DNA from 2 places in the Alkalibacillus flavidus genome. Region 1 is predicted to be linked to the other one. Evidence: riboswitches for the same ligand, from Rfam matches in the RefSeq annotation. Region 1 holds a riboswitch; the other holds the start of a gene.
The links. A riboswitch is a leader RNA that binds a small molecule or an ion and turns the genes downstream of it on or off. The one in region 1 is predicted to bind S-adenosylmethionine.
Positions count from the first base shown of each region.

Region 1 (7,988 bases):
TGACCATTATTATGCAGAGCGTGACGGCAAATTGTATATTAACCCTACTGAAACACCGCCGTGGTTTGTAGAAGGTGAATCGTTTGAACAAACAACGACAGATGAAGGACATGTTGTCATTGAACAGACAAACACAACAGAACTAGACGGACAATATACAATTGTTATCGAACTTCAATTGAAGGATAACGGTCAACCGTATATAATGGACATACAGTACAAATAAGATTTTACAACAAAGGAACGTGTCCGAGTGGAAGTTTTTAAAGATTACTACGATAACACAGTTAAATTCGTCAAATACGATCAACCTTTTTCAGAACACCCTAAACACGTTTGGATCATTGCGCGGTACCGTGGTAAATGGTTACTCACACAACATGGGGACAGAGGGATTGAATTCCCAGGTGGTAAAGTAGAGCCAGGTGAGACAGCTGAAGAAGCAGCTGTTCGTGAAGTGTATGAAGAAACAGGCGGTATCGTCGATGGTCTAACCTTTATTGGTCAATATTATGTTGATGGTAAAGGTGGTCACATCATTAAAAATGTTTATTTTGCGCAGGTGAATAAACTGGATGATCGAAAGCATTACTATGAAACAAAAGGTCCTGTACTTCTGAAGAAAGTGCCTAAAGATGTTAAAGGTAATCGTAAGTACAGTTTTATGATGAAAGATCGTGTATTAGAAATTGCTTTACAAGAAGTGATGAGGCATCACTTATCATAAAAAAGCTAACCGTTCTTATGAGCGGTTAGCTTTTTTAGATTGAATGAGTATTAGATATTTGTAAATGTTGGGCCAGCTTCGGCTATATCTTTCGTGACGTAATTGAATTGTTTGAAGTTATCGTGGAATTTTACAGCTAATTCTTTCGCTTTGGCTTCATAAGCATCATCATTGCCCCATGTTTTCTTCGGATTGAGCACATCACTTGGTACACCTGGGCAAGTCGTTGGCATATATAACCCGAAAATATCATCTTGTGTGTAATCGACGCTATTCAACTCGCCTTCAAGCGCAGCGTGTACCATAGCACGTGTATGACTCAGTTTCATGCGGTGACCATCACCGTAAGAGCCACCAGTCCAGCCTGTATTGACGAGGAACACTTGCACATCATGCTGGTCAATTTTCTCACCTAACATCTTGGCATAATTGGCGGCAGGTAGTGGTAAAAATGGCGAACCGAAACAAGCAGAAAATGTTGCTTGAGGTTCTGTAATGCCACGTTCAGTGCCAGCTAATTTACTCGTATAGCCACTCAAAAAGTGATACATCGCTTGTTCTTTTGTTAATTTACTAATAGGAGGCAATACGCCGAATGCATCCGCTGTTAAGAAAATAATCGTATTGGGATGACCTGCAATACTTGGTTCTACGATATTGTCAATGTGATCAATCGCATATGCTGCACGCGTGTTTTCGGTTAAACTTGTGTCATCATAATCAGGTAAACGTGTATCCTCATCGACGACGACATTTTCTAAAACAGAACCAAATCGAATGGCATTGTATATTTGTGGTTCTTTTTCAGCTGATAAATTAACCGTTTTGGCATAACAACCGCCTTCAATATTGAACACACCACTTTGTGACCAACCGTGCTCATCATCCCCAATTAAACGGCGATTTTCATCAGCCGATAGAGTCGTTTTACCTGTTCCAGATAAACCGAAGAAGAGGGCGACATCTCCTTCTTCACCGACGTTAGCCGAACAGTGCATCGGTAATACATTTTGTTTTTCGGGTAACATGTAGTTCATAACGGAAAAAATTGATTTCTTAATTTCACCCGCATACTCTGTGCCACCGATTAAGACGATTCGATGTTTGAATGACACGATGATGAACGTTTCCGAATTCGTCCCGTCGACTTCAGGATTCGCTTTAAAATGAGGGGCTGAAATGACAGAGAATGTCGTTTCATGTTCAGCTAATTCGGAATCACTTGGTCTAATGAACATTTGATTGGCGAATAAGTTGTGCCATGCAAATTCGGTAATAACCTCGATCGGTAAACGATGTTTTTCATCAGCACCCGCAAATCCTTTGAAAGAAAATAATTGATCTCGTTCGGCTAAATAGTCTGTTACCTTTTGAAGCAGTTGATTAAACACATCTTCTGAAATAGGTTGATTAACTTCTCCCCAATCCAGTCGGTCTTTCGTTTCCTCATCTTCCACGACAAATTTATCTTTCGGTGAACGCCCTGTGTAATGACCAGTTGTGGCACGCACAGCGCCAGTAGATGTTAAAATCCCTTCCTCACGAGCTAATATGTTTTCAACAAGTTCTGCAATTGATAAATTTTTCTCCGTTTGATCAGCATTGGATAACCGTGATACGAGTGTATCGGCTTCAATTGTTTTCATTGTCAGATCACCCTTTATTTAATATGTATTTATGTGTATGACGTCATTCGCTATTAGTATAACACATTTTAAAAATTAAACCACACTATTCATATAATTTTCACAATTGATTTCGTTTGAAAATTTTCATGTGTGAAAAGCGTCGTCATTTGACACGTCATAGGCATCGCGTTATGATATATCAGTAAACGAAATTTCTCTTATCCAGAGTAAGTGGAGGGAACAGGCCCGATGAAGCTCGGCAACCATCACAACGTGACAGGTGCTCATCCTGATGCAAGGTAACCCTTGGACGATAAGAGCGAAAGGCGATCATTACCTTTCCCTTGTCTAAAATGGGAAAGGTTTTTTTATGACGATATACCAGTTTCACATCATGTGTATATTAAATTAATTCTAACAAAGCTCATGATGCGAAATAAAGCGAAACTATATGAAATGGTTATCTTATTTTCCATAGGGGATAAAAAATCGTAGCAATTAATGATTGAGGAGGAAATGGAATTATGGCGAATCAACGTCGTTTATTTACGTCGGAGTCAGTTACTGAAGGCCATCCTGATAAAATGTCGGATCAAATTTCGGATGCGATATTAGATGAAATCGTATCACGCGATCCAAACGCGCGTGTTGCTTGTGAAACAACTATTACGACTGGACTTGTTTTAGTGTCTGGAGAAATCACAACATCAACGTATGTTGATATACCTACGATTGTGCGTGATACGGTCAAAGATATCGGCTATACACGTGCAAAATATGGATTCGATTTTGAAACGTGCGCGGTACTAACGTCAATTGATGAGCAGTCGGCTGATATTGCTCAAGGGGTCGATGAAGCATATGAGCGACGAGAAGGACATATGTCAGATGATGAAATTGAAGCGATTGGTGCTGGAGATCAAGGTTTGATGTTTGGTTACGCAAGTAATGAAACGAAAGAACTGATGCCACTTCCGATTTCATTGTCGCATAAATTAGCGAAGCGTTTAGCTGACGTGCGGAAAACAGAACTCGTACCGTATTTACGACCAGATGGTAAGACTCAAGTCACGGTAGAATATGATGAAAATGGACAACCTGAGCGTGTGGATACGATTGTGATTTCAACTCAACACCATCCTGAAATTGATTTAGAACAAATTAAAGAAGACGTACAAGAACACGTCATTAAACCAGTTGTGCCGGAAACATTAATTGATGCTGAAACAAAATACTTCATCAATCCAACAGGTCGTTTCGTGATTGGCGGGCCTCAAGGTGATGCCGGTTTAACGGGTCGAAAAATCATTGTCGATACGTATGGTGGTTATGCGCACCACGGTGGCGGGGCATTTAGTGGTAAAGATGCAACAAAAGTGGACCGATCAGCTGCTTATGCCGCTCGTTACGTTGCGAAAAATATAGTCGCAGCGGGATTAGCGGATCAGTGTGAGGTACAATTAGCGTATGCGATCGGAGTGGCGCAGCCTGTGTCGATTTCGATAGATACATTTGGAACAGGACAAGTATCTGAAGAAAAACTTGTCGAGGCTGTACGTCAAACATTTGACCTCCGTCCTGCAGGTATTATTAAAATGCTTGATTTGCGCCGACCTGTTTATAAAAAGACTGCAGCGTACGGCCATTTCGGTCGTTCCGATGAGCAGTTCACGTGGGAACAAACGGATCGTGTCGAGACGCTTAAAGCGAACATAAATTAAAGTAAAGGTTGAACATGAAAGAGATGCTTTCGTGTTCAACCTTTTTTATTTAGGGCTTTCTATTTTGTTGTTCTTGTTTATAGACTTGGCCTTTGTCGACGTACGATTGACGAATGCGGTTCATTTCTTGAATATCGTCATCAGTAATTTCGCGAATGACTTGGGCTGGTCTCCCGAAAGCGAGTGTGTTTGGGGGAATCGTTTTGCCTGGTGGTACTAAACTGCCTGCACCAATAAAGGCATTCTCGCCAATCTCTGCACCGTCTAAAATCGTTGAGCCCATACCTATTAAGGCGTTTTTTCGGATTTGGCACGAATGAAGCAAGACTTGGTGCCCGACGGTGACGCCGTCTTCGAGCACTAATGGCTGATTCGGGCTTTGATGCAACATGCTTTGGTCTTGAATGTTGACGTTTTGGCCAATGTGAGTCGGTGATACGTCACCTCTTATCACCGTTTTGAACCAGACACTGCTGTATGCACCAATTGTTACGTCACCCGATATAACGGCATCATCTGCTATGTATGCGGTTGGATCAATCATTGGATATTGTTCATTATAGGGTAATATCATGTTTGCCCTCCTGAATGGAAAATGTGATAAGATAATTATAACAAATTTTTCGGAATATTGTGGGGAGGAATTAGATGAAAGTTCATCGTAGTCAAGCAGGGAAAGCTGTCGTCGTTATCGTACACGGAGCTTTCGAGCATTCAGGACGATATGAATGGCAAGTAAATAGGTGGACTAAAGCTGGGTATCACGTCATTATTGGTGATTTACCAGGACAGGGTGAAGTTGAAGGGAAACGTGGCCATATTCAATCATTCAATCAATATATTCGAACAGTTGAATCATGGTTAGAGGAAGCCTATCAATTTAATTTGCCGGTCTTTTTGCTTGGTCATAGTATGGGAGGCTTAATTGCCATTCGGACGTTACAAGAAATAAAGCATTCTGTAATGGGTGTTATATTGTCTTCTCCTGGTTTAGGAATGAGAACAGGACCACCTAAAGCGGTTCATTACATATCAACAGTCCTAGATTATATCTATCCTTCACTACGAGTCAAAACGAATATTAACCCGACGTTGGCGACTCGCAACGAAGATTTTCATGAAAGTGATGCAGCCGACCCTTATTTTTTACATCAAGTATCGGTTCGGTGGTTTCATGAGTTTAATAGAGCCATAGACAAAGCCTTTGATTCAATACGATACTACCCCGATTTACCGATTTTGTTTTTGCAAGCGGGTGACGATCACCTCGTCGATCAACACGCTGTACGTCATTTTTATGACAAATTAGCTGTCGTTGATAAACAGTTTGTTCTTTGGCCAAACTTATACCATGAAGTGTTCAATGAACCAGAGCGCGAGGATGTTTTTCAAGAAGCGCTCAATTTTACTGAACGGTTAATAAAAGCAGAGTAGGGGTGAAGATATGAAGGCGCCGTCATCGATCAGGCAGTTGTTAACAACATCATTTCGACAATTATTTCCTGTTGTTAATCAAGAATTAAATCATTGGCGGAAGGAAGCTAGACAAATTCCTAATGATGAACTAAGAACGCAAGCATTAGCTAGTATGAATACGAAGACATTCCATTGTGAAGGTGGGTCGATTTACGCGACATTAGCTAGAGAGCGTTGGGGTGAAGCGATTAAGTTTATTGTCGCTTATCAAACGATTAGTGATTATTTGGATAACTTATGTGATCGTAGCCAATCGCTTGACCCAGACGATTTCAGGCAATTGCACGAGGCACAATTAGATGCGATCCGACTAGGCGCTGATAGTTATAAGAAAAATTATTACGCTTATCGCGATGATCAAGACGATCATCATTATTTACAAAAGCTTGTCGACCAATGTCAAAACGTCATCCGATCGATACCGAATTATATCGACATCCAACCTCATATCGAACGTTTAGCGTCGCTTTATGTCGATTTGCAAGTTCATAAGCATGTAACAGAGGAAGAGCGAATTCCGCGTTTAACAGCTTGGTATGATCATTATAATCAAGATCCTAATTTAAGGTGGTACGAATTTTCAGCTGCGACAGGCTCAACGTTAGGTGTCTTTTGTTTAGTCGCTTATGGGTTGAATGGGGATAATAAAGGGCGAATGGTTGAAGACGCTTTCTTCCCTTCATTACAAGGGTTACATATTTTATTAGATTACTTAATCGACCAAGAGGAAGATGCAGCAGAGGGAGATTTGAATTTTATAGACTATTATCACGATGAAGATGAGAAAGTGAGTCGAATGAAACATATGATCAAACGGGCAAGACGCGATTTGCAAGGTGTTGATGATGCTCGTTTTCATCAGCTCATTGTGGACGGTTTAGTCGGTTTATATTTGTCAGATGATAAAATGCGTCAAACGACTGAGCAAATGAAAGTCGCTAAAGAGTTATTGCGTGAAGCGGGGTGGCGTTCACGTATTGTTTATGTCGGAGGTCGCGTTTATCGTCGCTACAAATACAAGATGAAATTTAAGTAGTGCGCAGGAGTATGATAATGTTCTGCGCACTATTTTTTGTATAAACCGACGACAAATGGTGCTTTGTCACTACGGTTCACTAAATGATACATCGCGACATCCATAGTTGACGGCTTTTGTTGCTTTAAATATGTCATGAGTTGATTCTTTTCAGTTTGTCCCGTTTCATGGCCAGGATAAACTACAATGACAATCATTCGCTTCGATTTTAGCAATGAAAATATACCGTCAATCGCTTGTATCGTCGTGTCAGCATGTGTCGTAATTTCTTCATCTCCACCCGGTAAAAAACCTAAATTAAAAATCGCCCCACCAATCGACTGAACACCTCGATCTTGTAAATAAGACGATGCATGCTCGTGCCCTAATTGAACAGTTGTAACGTTTTCGGTTTGTTCACGGTTAAATAATTGTTTCGCTTCAGTGATAGCCTCTACCTGAATATCAAAGCTGTATACATGGCCATTAGAACCTACTGTTTGACTTAAAAACACACTGTCATGACCATTACCGAGTGTTGCATCGACGACGGTGTCACCAGACTCGATGGTTTGGCGTAACCAGTCGTGAGCAAAAGGAATAATTTGTTTCATAAGTTCACCTCACTAGTAGAAAAAAGCGTATCCATTTTAACACGGATTCGTTTAATGTATACTTAAATTATCAAAAAATTTGTTCAAGACAGTCGAATTTTGTTAATTCTTTGGTATAATAATTAGCAAATATTTATCAGATATGCTAGAGCGTGTTAGAGGATGGTGATTCTGTGTATGGCATTTGGGTTAAAAAAACTAAAAAATGCAGCGTTCAAACCTAGACAAGACATAGTAGAAATTGATCCGCAAATAACGTTAACAGAGTTGGTTGATCGAACAATTGTTGGCTTTCTTGCTAAAGAAATCGCAAATGAATTGAATTTATCATATAACACGAGCCAAATAACATTTTACTCAGCCATTGCGACTCGACATACTCAATATTTATATGAAAATGGAACATTACTAAACTACGCCAATCAACTGGTTGATTGGTGTCGTGAGCAAAAAAATGTCCGAAAACAAGTGCAAAAGCTTGATGCAAGTGACCAAATGAAACAAGCGATCATTACGGTCTACGATCGAGTGAATATTGACTTAAAACATGCACTAACTCGTGATAGTCGTCAAATACATCATCCTCGCGAGTGGGAAATTTATCGAGAAGCGATGTATGCTTCATCTCAACATAAATTTTTATTGATTAATAGAAATGAGTTAAAAGATATTAGCACTGGTGAATTCTTAACATCGCATTATATTTATGAACATCATGACATTACTTTGTGTAGGCAAAAGGTGGCTAAAAGCTTAGAAGCCTTTCAATTAAGCGATCAAGAAAAGCAAGGTTGGTTGCTAGTTGTC
Region 1 is NZ_JBEPMX010000008.1:7,605-15,592, reverse strand. Features, by position in the region: gene ABID56_RS08450 (hypothetical protein) at 1-226, shown strand, start outside; gene ytkD (RNA deprotection pyrophosphohydrolase) at 254-727, shown strand; gene pckA (phosphoenolpyruvate carboxykinase (ATP)) at 778-2,373, opposite strand; SAM riboswitch class I at 2,571-2,675, shown strand; gene metK (methionine adenosyltransferase) at 2,880-4,076, shown strand; gene ABID56_RS08430 (gamma carbonic anhydrase) at 4,126-4,650, opposite strand; gene ABID56_RS08425 (alpha/beta hydrolase) at 4,725-5,510, shown strand; gene ABID56_RS08420 (tetraprenyl-beta-curcumene synthase family protein) at 5,521-6,588, shown strand; gene mnmM (tRNA 5-(aminomethyl)-2-thiouridylate-methyltransferase MnmM) at 6,618-7,181, opposite strand; gene ABID56_RS08410 (ATP-binding protein) at 7,359-7,988, shown strand, end outside.

Region 2 (7,988 bases), on a different contig from region 1:
TATTTACACAAAATATTTTACACTCTCGTCAAAAGATGACACACCAACGGTTCTAGCTTAAAAGTTAGTTTGAAATGTTATAAATTTCATGAAATATTTAGCTTGCGAAGTGATGACGATAGTTGTTGCTACACATAAACTGGGGGTCACTCTTGAAGTTCGGGGTCGTATAATGCTTATGGATGAAGGAAAGCCTCAACAACTCTTTGAATCACCACAATACCCACGTACGCAAGAGTTTTAAGTGAGATTTTATAGAGAAAACTGAAAGGGGAGTCTTGCATTATGAAAACAGTTAAACTACAAGACATTATTGGTTCAGAAAACGAAGTTAAAGGGGAAAATTGGGACAGTCGTCGTCTTCTTTTAAAGAAAGACGGTATGGGCTTTTCCTTACACGATACGGTCATCAAAGCAGGAACGGAAACGCATATTTGGTATCAAAACCACTTAGAAGCTGTTTACTGCATTGAAGGAGATGGCGAAGTCGAGACATTGAAGGATAACAAAGTTTACAAGATTACGCCAGGCACTGTTTATGCGCTCGATGAACATGATGAGCATTTACTGCGTGGCGGTAAAGAAGATATGCGTGTTGTATGTGTCTTCAACCCACCACTTTCAGGTAAAGAAATTCATGATGAAAATGGTGTATACCCAGTTGATGAAGACTAATAACATCAAAAAAGCGTGCTAGATGAGTGAATCGTCTAGCACGCTTTTAATTTAACTTTTTAGTTTGCTAGTCATTTTATCAACTAGAATGGCGATTGCGCCGTCACCTGTTACATTCGTTGCTGTGCCGAAGCTGTCTTGCGCCATGTAAAGGGCAATCATTAAGGCAATAGCTGATTCAGTGAATCCTAGCATAGAGCCAAGAATTCCGATCGCTGCCATAATCGCGCCACCTGGCACACCAGGAGCTGCAATCATAATGACACCGAGCGTTGCAATAACGGGGAACATGTCCACGATGCTTGGCATACTCATGCCGTCCATGACAGACATAACAGCCACCGTACAACTCACAATCGTAATCATACTTCCTGATAAATGAATATTAGCGCTGAGTGGAACGGTGAAATCAGCCACATCGTCTTGCACGCGATTTTGTTTCGCCTGTTTCAATGTCACCGGAATCGTTGCCGCGCTACTCATCGTACCTAACCCTGTGAAATAGGCTGGTAACATGGTCTTAATTAACTTGAATGGATTTTGTCCAGTATAGAAACCTGCAATTGTATATTGAATGGATAACCATATCCAATGCATGACGATTGCAACCACTAGCACGATGCCAAACACAGATAATGTATCAAAGACTGTGCCTTCAGCAGCCATTTCAGTGAATATACCCGCGATGAAAAACGGTAAAATTGGAATAATAACACGCATAATCACAAATTCAACGACCGCCTTACCTTCGTCAAAAACCTTAATTAAAGCTTCACTTTTAAGCTTCGCCATAGCAATACCAAACGTAAATGCTAACACTAGGGCGGTGATAACCCCCATTAACGGATCAATCGTTAAATCAAGAAAACTTTCAGGCGCACTCCCTTCTTCCGGAGCTGTACCATCTTGTGCCACGAACGGCATAATAATCGTCGCAACGAAGAAAGCTGCCGTACCAGCTAAAATGGTTGAGGTGTAAGCCGTTCCTAAAGTTACCCCGACTAATTTTCCAGAATTTTGACCTAAATGGGATACGCCTGAAGCAATAAAAAATAGAATAATGAGCGGAATCATGAATTCAATAAACTGTCCAAATAGGTCACTGACTGTTACAAGGGAACGCGTTAACCATTCAATCCCTATTAATCCAATAATCGTACCGAGAATAATACCTGTTAATAATTTTAATATGAGTTTCATTTGATTGGTCGACTCCTTTCCCACTAATAAGTATTAAGGGATATCATACCGTTTTAAAATCGAAATCACAATGCCATTTTAAATAATCGGAATAATAAGATTATTTGTTGAAAGATAAAACTTTGATACAGTCCGTTGTTGAATTGCGATCCGCTCTCGGTAGACGCTTTCCGCAGGCACGGCTCGAGCCTCCTCGGCCGAAAAGCGTGGCCTGTGGGGTCTCGAGACTCGTGCTGTTCCTGCAGGAGTCGCCACCTTCGCTTCTCACAATTCAACAACTAAGTGCTGTATTTTTTGAAAATCTCCACTAAACCTAACAGAGTCAAAAATACAGAGCGAATGGTATGACCATCCGCCCTGCATCAAAAACTATCGATTTTGTAGAGAAATTTTAGCCTGTCGCTTCTGGAAATCAACGTTTGGATAATACGTGTCTTTGACTAACACATTCGGACCTAAACATTTCGCCATTGGGCAATGGCAATTCAATGACTGCGCTAGATTAGATGCCATCCACTGGTCGAAACTTTCAACTAAAGGTGTATGTTGAATATTACCAAGACTTGGCTCATCCCCAAAGTCTGTCACCGTCACTTCACCAGAAAAGATATTCACATTTAATCGTGACCGCCCATCAGGATCATTACGGACTGTGACATTCTTCGCTTGATCTAGACGTTGCAGTAATTCTAAATCATCATCTGACTGACTACATGGATAAAATGGCAGTGTTCCGAAAAGCATCCAGACATCTTGATCACGAATATCTAGTAAATGACGAATCCCCTGTTTCATCTCATCGAGCGATAATGTCTCTAAATCTTTCGCGAAATCGACTGGATACATCGGGTGAATCTCGTGACGGGTACACCCCATTTGTAAGACATGTTCATGAATTTCTTGTAAATGTGGGTACGTGCGGCCATTTAACATGGTTTCGGCTGAGACCATGACACCTTCTGCAGAAAGGCGTTGACTATTATCAACTAACCGATCGAAAAACATGGCACGACTATCAAATGAAGGCGTCCGTTCCATTAAAGCAAAACCCGTTTCCGCAAATTCATCAACGGTGCCCCAATTATGTGAAATATGTAGGACATCTAAATAAGGGATAATAGCCTCGTAACGCTCGTAAGGTAGTGTTAGATTAGAATTAATTTGCGTGCGAACCCCACGTTCATGGGCATAACGTAATAACGGGACGACGTATTGTTCCACAGACTTTTTCGATAACATCGGTTCGCCACCCGTAATACTCAAAGTCCGTAAATGCGGTACTTCATCTAATCGTTTTAAAAGTAAATCAATCGGTAGTGCATCAGGGTCGCGAGTCATTAATGTATCGCCAACCGCACAGTGACGACAACGCATATTACATAAATGCGTTGTCGTGAATTCAATATTAGAGAGCACGAGTTCTCCGTGTTCATCAACGTCCATATACGCTTCCCACGGATCATAACTAGGTGATAATTCTCGGTGTTGATTACTCAATTGCATAAATTTCGTCCTTTCTAAACGTCATAATCTATCATCATTCTAACATAACGAATAGATTACTAACGGACGATTTCCCATACTGTATAAAACTAGACTAAGATTCGACTATCTTCTTTCACCGTTTTGACAATATCCTGCACAATTGCATGAGCAGTTGGTTTCTCACCTGCTCCTGCTCCTTCTAATTTTAAAGATCCAAGTCGATCACTAGATATAACAATCGCATTTTGTACGCCATCAACCGAAGATAGTGGATGGCTTTCATCAACCCACGTCGGCTCAATAACAACCTCAATCGCAGATTCTGATGTAGCATTAATCGTTACAATTGGCTTTAATACTTGATTAGTTGGGTTATTCAGAACTTCATCTAATTGCAATTGATCAAGGCCTTTTCGACGAATGACTGTGATCTCCTGATGATCTTTTCGAAGTAAATCGGCTAATATATAAGCTTTATTCAAGGCGTCAAATCCATCAATATCATGACTTGCATCCGCTTCTGCGTAACCGAGTCGTGTCGCTTGAGTTAACGCTTCATGAAAAGTTAATCCCTCTTTAGCAACCGCGGTTAAGATATAATTGGATGTTCCATTTAAAATCGCTTCGATCCGATGAACGGATTCAAGTTGATGAATCTGGTTTAGCGTGTCAATAATCGGAATGCCACCAGCCACAGCAGCATCGTATTTTACGTTCACCCTATGCTCTTCAGCTAGGTCTTGTAGCTGCCCGCCTTTTGCTGCATACATAGCCTTATTGGCAGTCACCACGTGGCATCCTTGTTCAATGGCCTCTGTGACGTATTGATACGCTGACTCAACCCCTGTGATTGCTTCAACCACGATATCAATCGGTTGAGCTAGCACATCATCTATATTGGTCGTGAGTAAGACATGGTTCGCCACGTCACGATGTTTCGATTCATCATTGACGAGTACTGCCGTTACTTGAACTGGGCGATTTAACGTTTGCGCTAATGATTGTTGTTCTTTTTCTATATGATCATAAACTCCTTGACCCACTGTCCCAAAACCTAATAATGCAACACGAATCGGCTCCATAACAAGCCTCCTTTATGAATGAACCTCACTTACCTGTGATGTTTTGCCAGTCGTTGTTTCAATCGCTTGCTCTAAGTCAGCAATTAAATCATCGACATGTTCGATGCCAACAGATAAGCGAATTAAATCTTCAGTTACGCCAGATGCTTTGCGTTCTTCTTCATTTAACTGTTGATGCGTAGTACTTGCTGGATGAATAATTAAACTTTTCGCATCACCGACATTAGCTAAATGCGACCATAATTGAGCGTTATCAATTACAGAAGCACCTGCTTCTTTTCCACCTTTGATACCAAACACCACAATTGATCCAGCACCTTTAGGTAAATATTTAGCCGCTAATGACTGTGATGGATGGTCATCTTTTTCTGGATATAGCACCCAATCAATCGCTGGATGTTGATCTAAATATTCGACAATGCGATGGGCATTCGCAACATGTTCTTTCATACGCACATGTAATGTTTCAAGCCCTAGCGCTAATTGGAAGGCATTATATGGGCTTAATGTCGCCCCAGTATCACGAAGCACTTGAACACGCGCCTTCGTAATAAATGCGGCCTCAGGTAGTGCTTCAGCATATACAATGCCGTGGTAACTCGGATCAGGTTCCGTAAAGCCCGGAAACTTTGACGAATTCCAATCAAATTTACCAGCATCAACTAACACACCACCTAGTGTCGTGCCATTGCCACCTAACCATTTCGTTGCTGAGTGTACGACGAGGTCTGCTCCATAATCGATTGGACGAAGTAAATAAGGTGTCGGGAATGTATTATCAACGATTAATGGTACACCTGCTTCATGCGCAATCTCTGCTACTTTTTCTATATCTAATACGTGTAAACCAGGGTTTCCAATCGTCTCAGCAAACACCGCTTTCGTATTCGGTGTAATTGCTTGGCGGAAATTTTCCGGTTCAGTTGGATCGACAAAGTGTGTCGTAATGCCATGCTTCGGCAATGTCGTTGAAAATAAATTATATGTGCCTCCGTATAACGTAGAAGCTGCTACAATCTCATCTCCTGCTTCAGCTAAATTAAAAATCGCACCTGAAATCGACGCCATACCACTGGAAAAAGCTAAAGCACCAATGCCTCCTTCTAACTGAGCCACTCGATCTTCAAACACTCCGACTGTTGGGTTGCCAATACGTGAATAGATAAAGCCCTCTTCTTGTAAAGAAAATAAATTTGCTGCGTGTTCTGTATGATTGAACTGATAAGAGTTCGTTTGATAGATCGGTAATGCGCGTGCTCCCGTTGCTGGATCTGCTTCTAAACCACCGTGAATTCCAATTGTTTCGACTCGATACTGTTCTTGATTACTCATATTAATCGCTCCTTATTTATCTATTTGTTGAAGGACCTTTTCAACTTCTGGTCCCCAATGATCAAATTCAACTAAAAATCCATCATGACCAAATGCTGTATCAACATGTATATAACGGGCTTCCTTATCAAATGCTTGAAGATCTTGGATAAATTTTTGGATATCTTCTGGCGGATATAACAAGTCATGTTCAAAACCAAATGCATATACAGGGACTTGCCAATCAAAAAATATTTGTTCTAAATCACCCTGTCCTCGACTAAGATCATGACTGTTCATCGCCTCTAACAAAACTAAGTAACTATTCGCATCAAAACGTTCGGCAATTTTTTCTGCCTGATAGTTTAAATAATGCACGACTTGATATTGATCACCATCGTGCTCTCGGTTAAACCGCGATTGGAATAACGGCGCAGAACGATAGGTAATCATGCCAATCGAACGTGCTAAACCAAGTCCGTCTTTCGGGATTTTTCCTTGCTGCCAATTAGGATCTTGGCGGATCGCTTGAGCCGAAATATGATTAAACGCGATTGCGTAATCACTGAACTGAGGAGTAATTGCTAGTGGAATAATCGATTTAATAAACCACGGATACATCACCGCCCACTCCAGCACTTGCATGCCCCCTAATGAACTTCCCATAACAGAATGGAGTTGATGAACACCTAACTTTTTTAAAGCTAAAAATTGAATCTCGACTAAGTCACGGACTGTTAAAGTCGGAAAATCAGCACCATATATCTGGCCCGTTTCTGGACTTAGCGATAAGGGCCCTGTAGAGCCATGACATCCACCTAATGTATTAAAAGTGATCACCTCATATTGATCGAGATCAACATAACCTCCTTCATGGATTAACCCTCGCCACCATCCAGGGGAATCTTCTGTACCTACTGTGATATGATTGCCTGTTAAAGCATGGCAAACGAGGATGATGGGTTTACCTTTTGTTCCAGCGCGTTCATAAACAAGTTCAATTTCTTCAAGAAACGTCCCTGACTCTAACGTCACGTTCGGAATAGCTACACGATCAGTGACTCGGTTCATATTGCTGTCATCCTTTCGCTTTCAAAACCATAAAAAAACCTCCCTATCTTTTAAAGATAGAGAGGTGTAAATAGACGAATCCATTTGTCTCTCTTATCTCCCAAAGCAAATCATTCGCTTTGCTGGAATTAGCACCTTTCAAACCGTTGTTTGAAGGTTGCCGGGCGTCGTCGGGCCAGTCCCTCAGCCACTCTTGATAAGAGTTTAATTTGTTATACAATTTTGTTAATTTGATTATATGCACCTTACCATGCCGTTATACGAACGTCAACAAAAAGATTAAACTTCTTGTTTTTTCGATGCTTCAATCTTCGCTAATTTAGCTTGGACTTCTTCCTCTGTTAAACCGTGCTCCTCGATATAACGGTTGCGAGGGTGCGTACGGCATTCAGGTGAGCAACTTCTTAAATAAAAATGCTCGTTCTCTTCAGAGGAAAGAATTTGTTCGTTACAGTCAGGATTTGCACAATTAATATAACGTTCACATGGTTCACCTGTGAAATAATCGCGGCCGACAACATTATGTTCAACCTGATTGATCGGCACTGTAATGCGCTCATCAAACACATAGCATTGACCGTCCCACAAATCGCCTTTCACTTCAGGGTCTTTGCCGTAAGTGACGATACCACCATGTAATTGTCCGACATCATCAATGCCTTCTTCTTTCAACCAACCAGTGAATCGTTCACAACGGATTCCACCTGTGCAATACGTTAAGACACGTTTACCTTCAAGCATGTCTTTATTTTCTTTAATCCATTCAGGTAATTCACGGAATGTACGAATATCCGGACGAATTGCGCCACGGAAATGACCGACATCATATTCATAATCATTTCGCGCATCGAGAATAATCGCATCATCACGCTGCATTTCTTCGTAAAATTCTTTCGGATCGAGGAATTCAGCTGTGTCTTCGATCGGCGACACATCCTCTTCTTCATCCAAACTTAAATTAACGATTTCGTCGCGATGACGGACGTGCATTTTCTTAAATGCATGATCGTCCGCTTCATCAATTTTGAATTCCATGTCCGCAAAACGTGGATCTTCACGCAAAGCTTCCATATACTTATTCGTTTGTTCAACTGTACCTGAAACGGTTCCGTTCAACCCTTCCTCAGCAACTAAAATCCGACCTTTTAATCCGAGGTCGAAACA
Region 2 is NZ_JBEPMX010000017.1:33,367-41,354, reverse strand. Features, by position in the region: gene ABID56_RS12525 (ectoine synthase) at 286-675, shown strand; gene ABID56_RS12520 (dicarboxylate/amino acid:cation symporter) at 727-1,875, opposite strand; gene yfkAB (radical SAM/CxCxxxxC motif protein YfkAB) at 2,245-3,378, opposite strand; gene ABID56_RS12510 (homoserine dehydrogenase) at 3,468-4,442, opposite strand; gene ABID56_RS12505 (O-acetylhomoserine aminocarboxypropyltransferase/cysteine synthase family protein) at 4,455-5,774, opposite strand; gene metX (homoserine O-acetyltransferase MetX) at 5,787-6,824, opposite strand; SAM riboswitch class I at 6,915-7,027, opposite strand; gene trhO (oxygen-dependent tRNA uridine(34) hydroxylase TrhO) at 7,104-7,988, opposite strand, start outside.
Region 2: another riboswitch for S-adenosylmethionine. It lies ahead of metX (homoserine O-acetyltransferase MetX); the one in region 1 lies ahead of metK (methionine adenosyltransferase).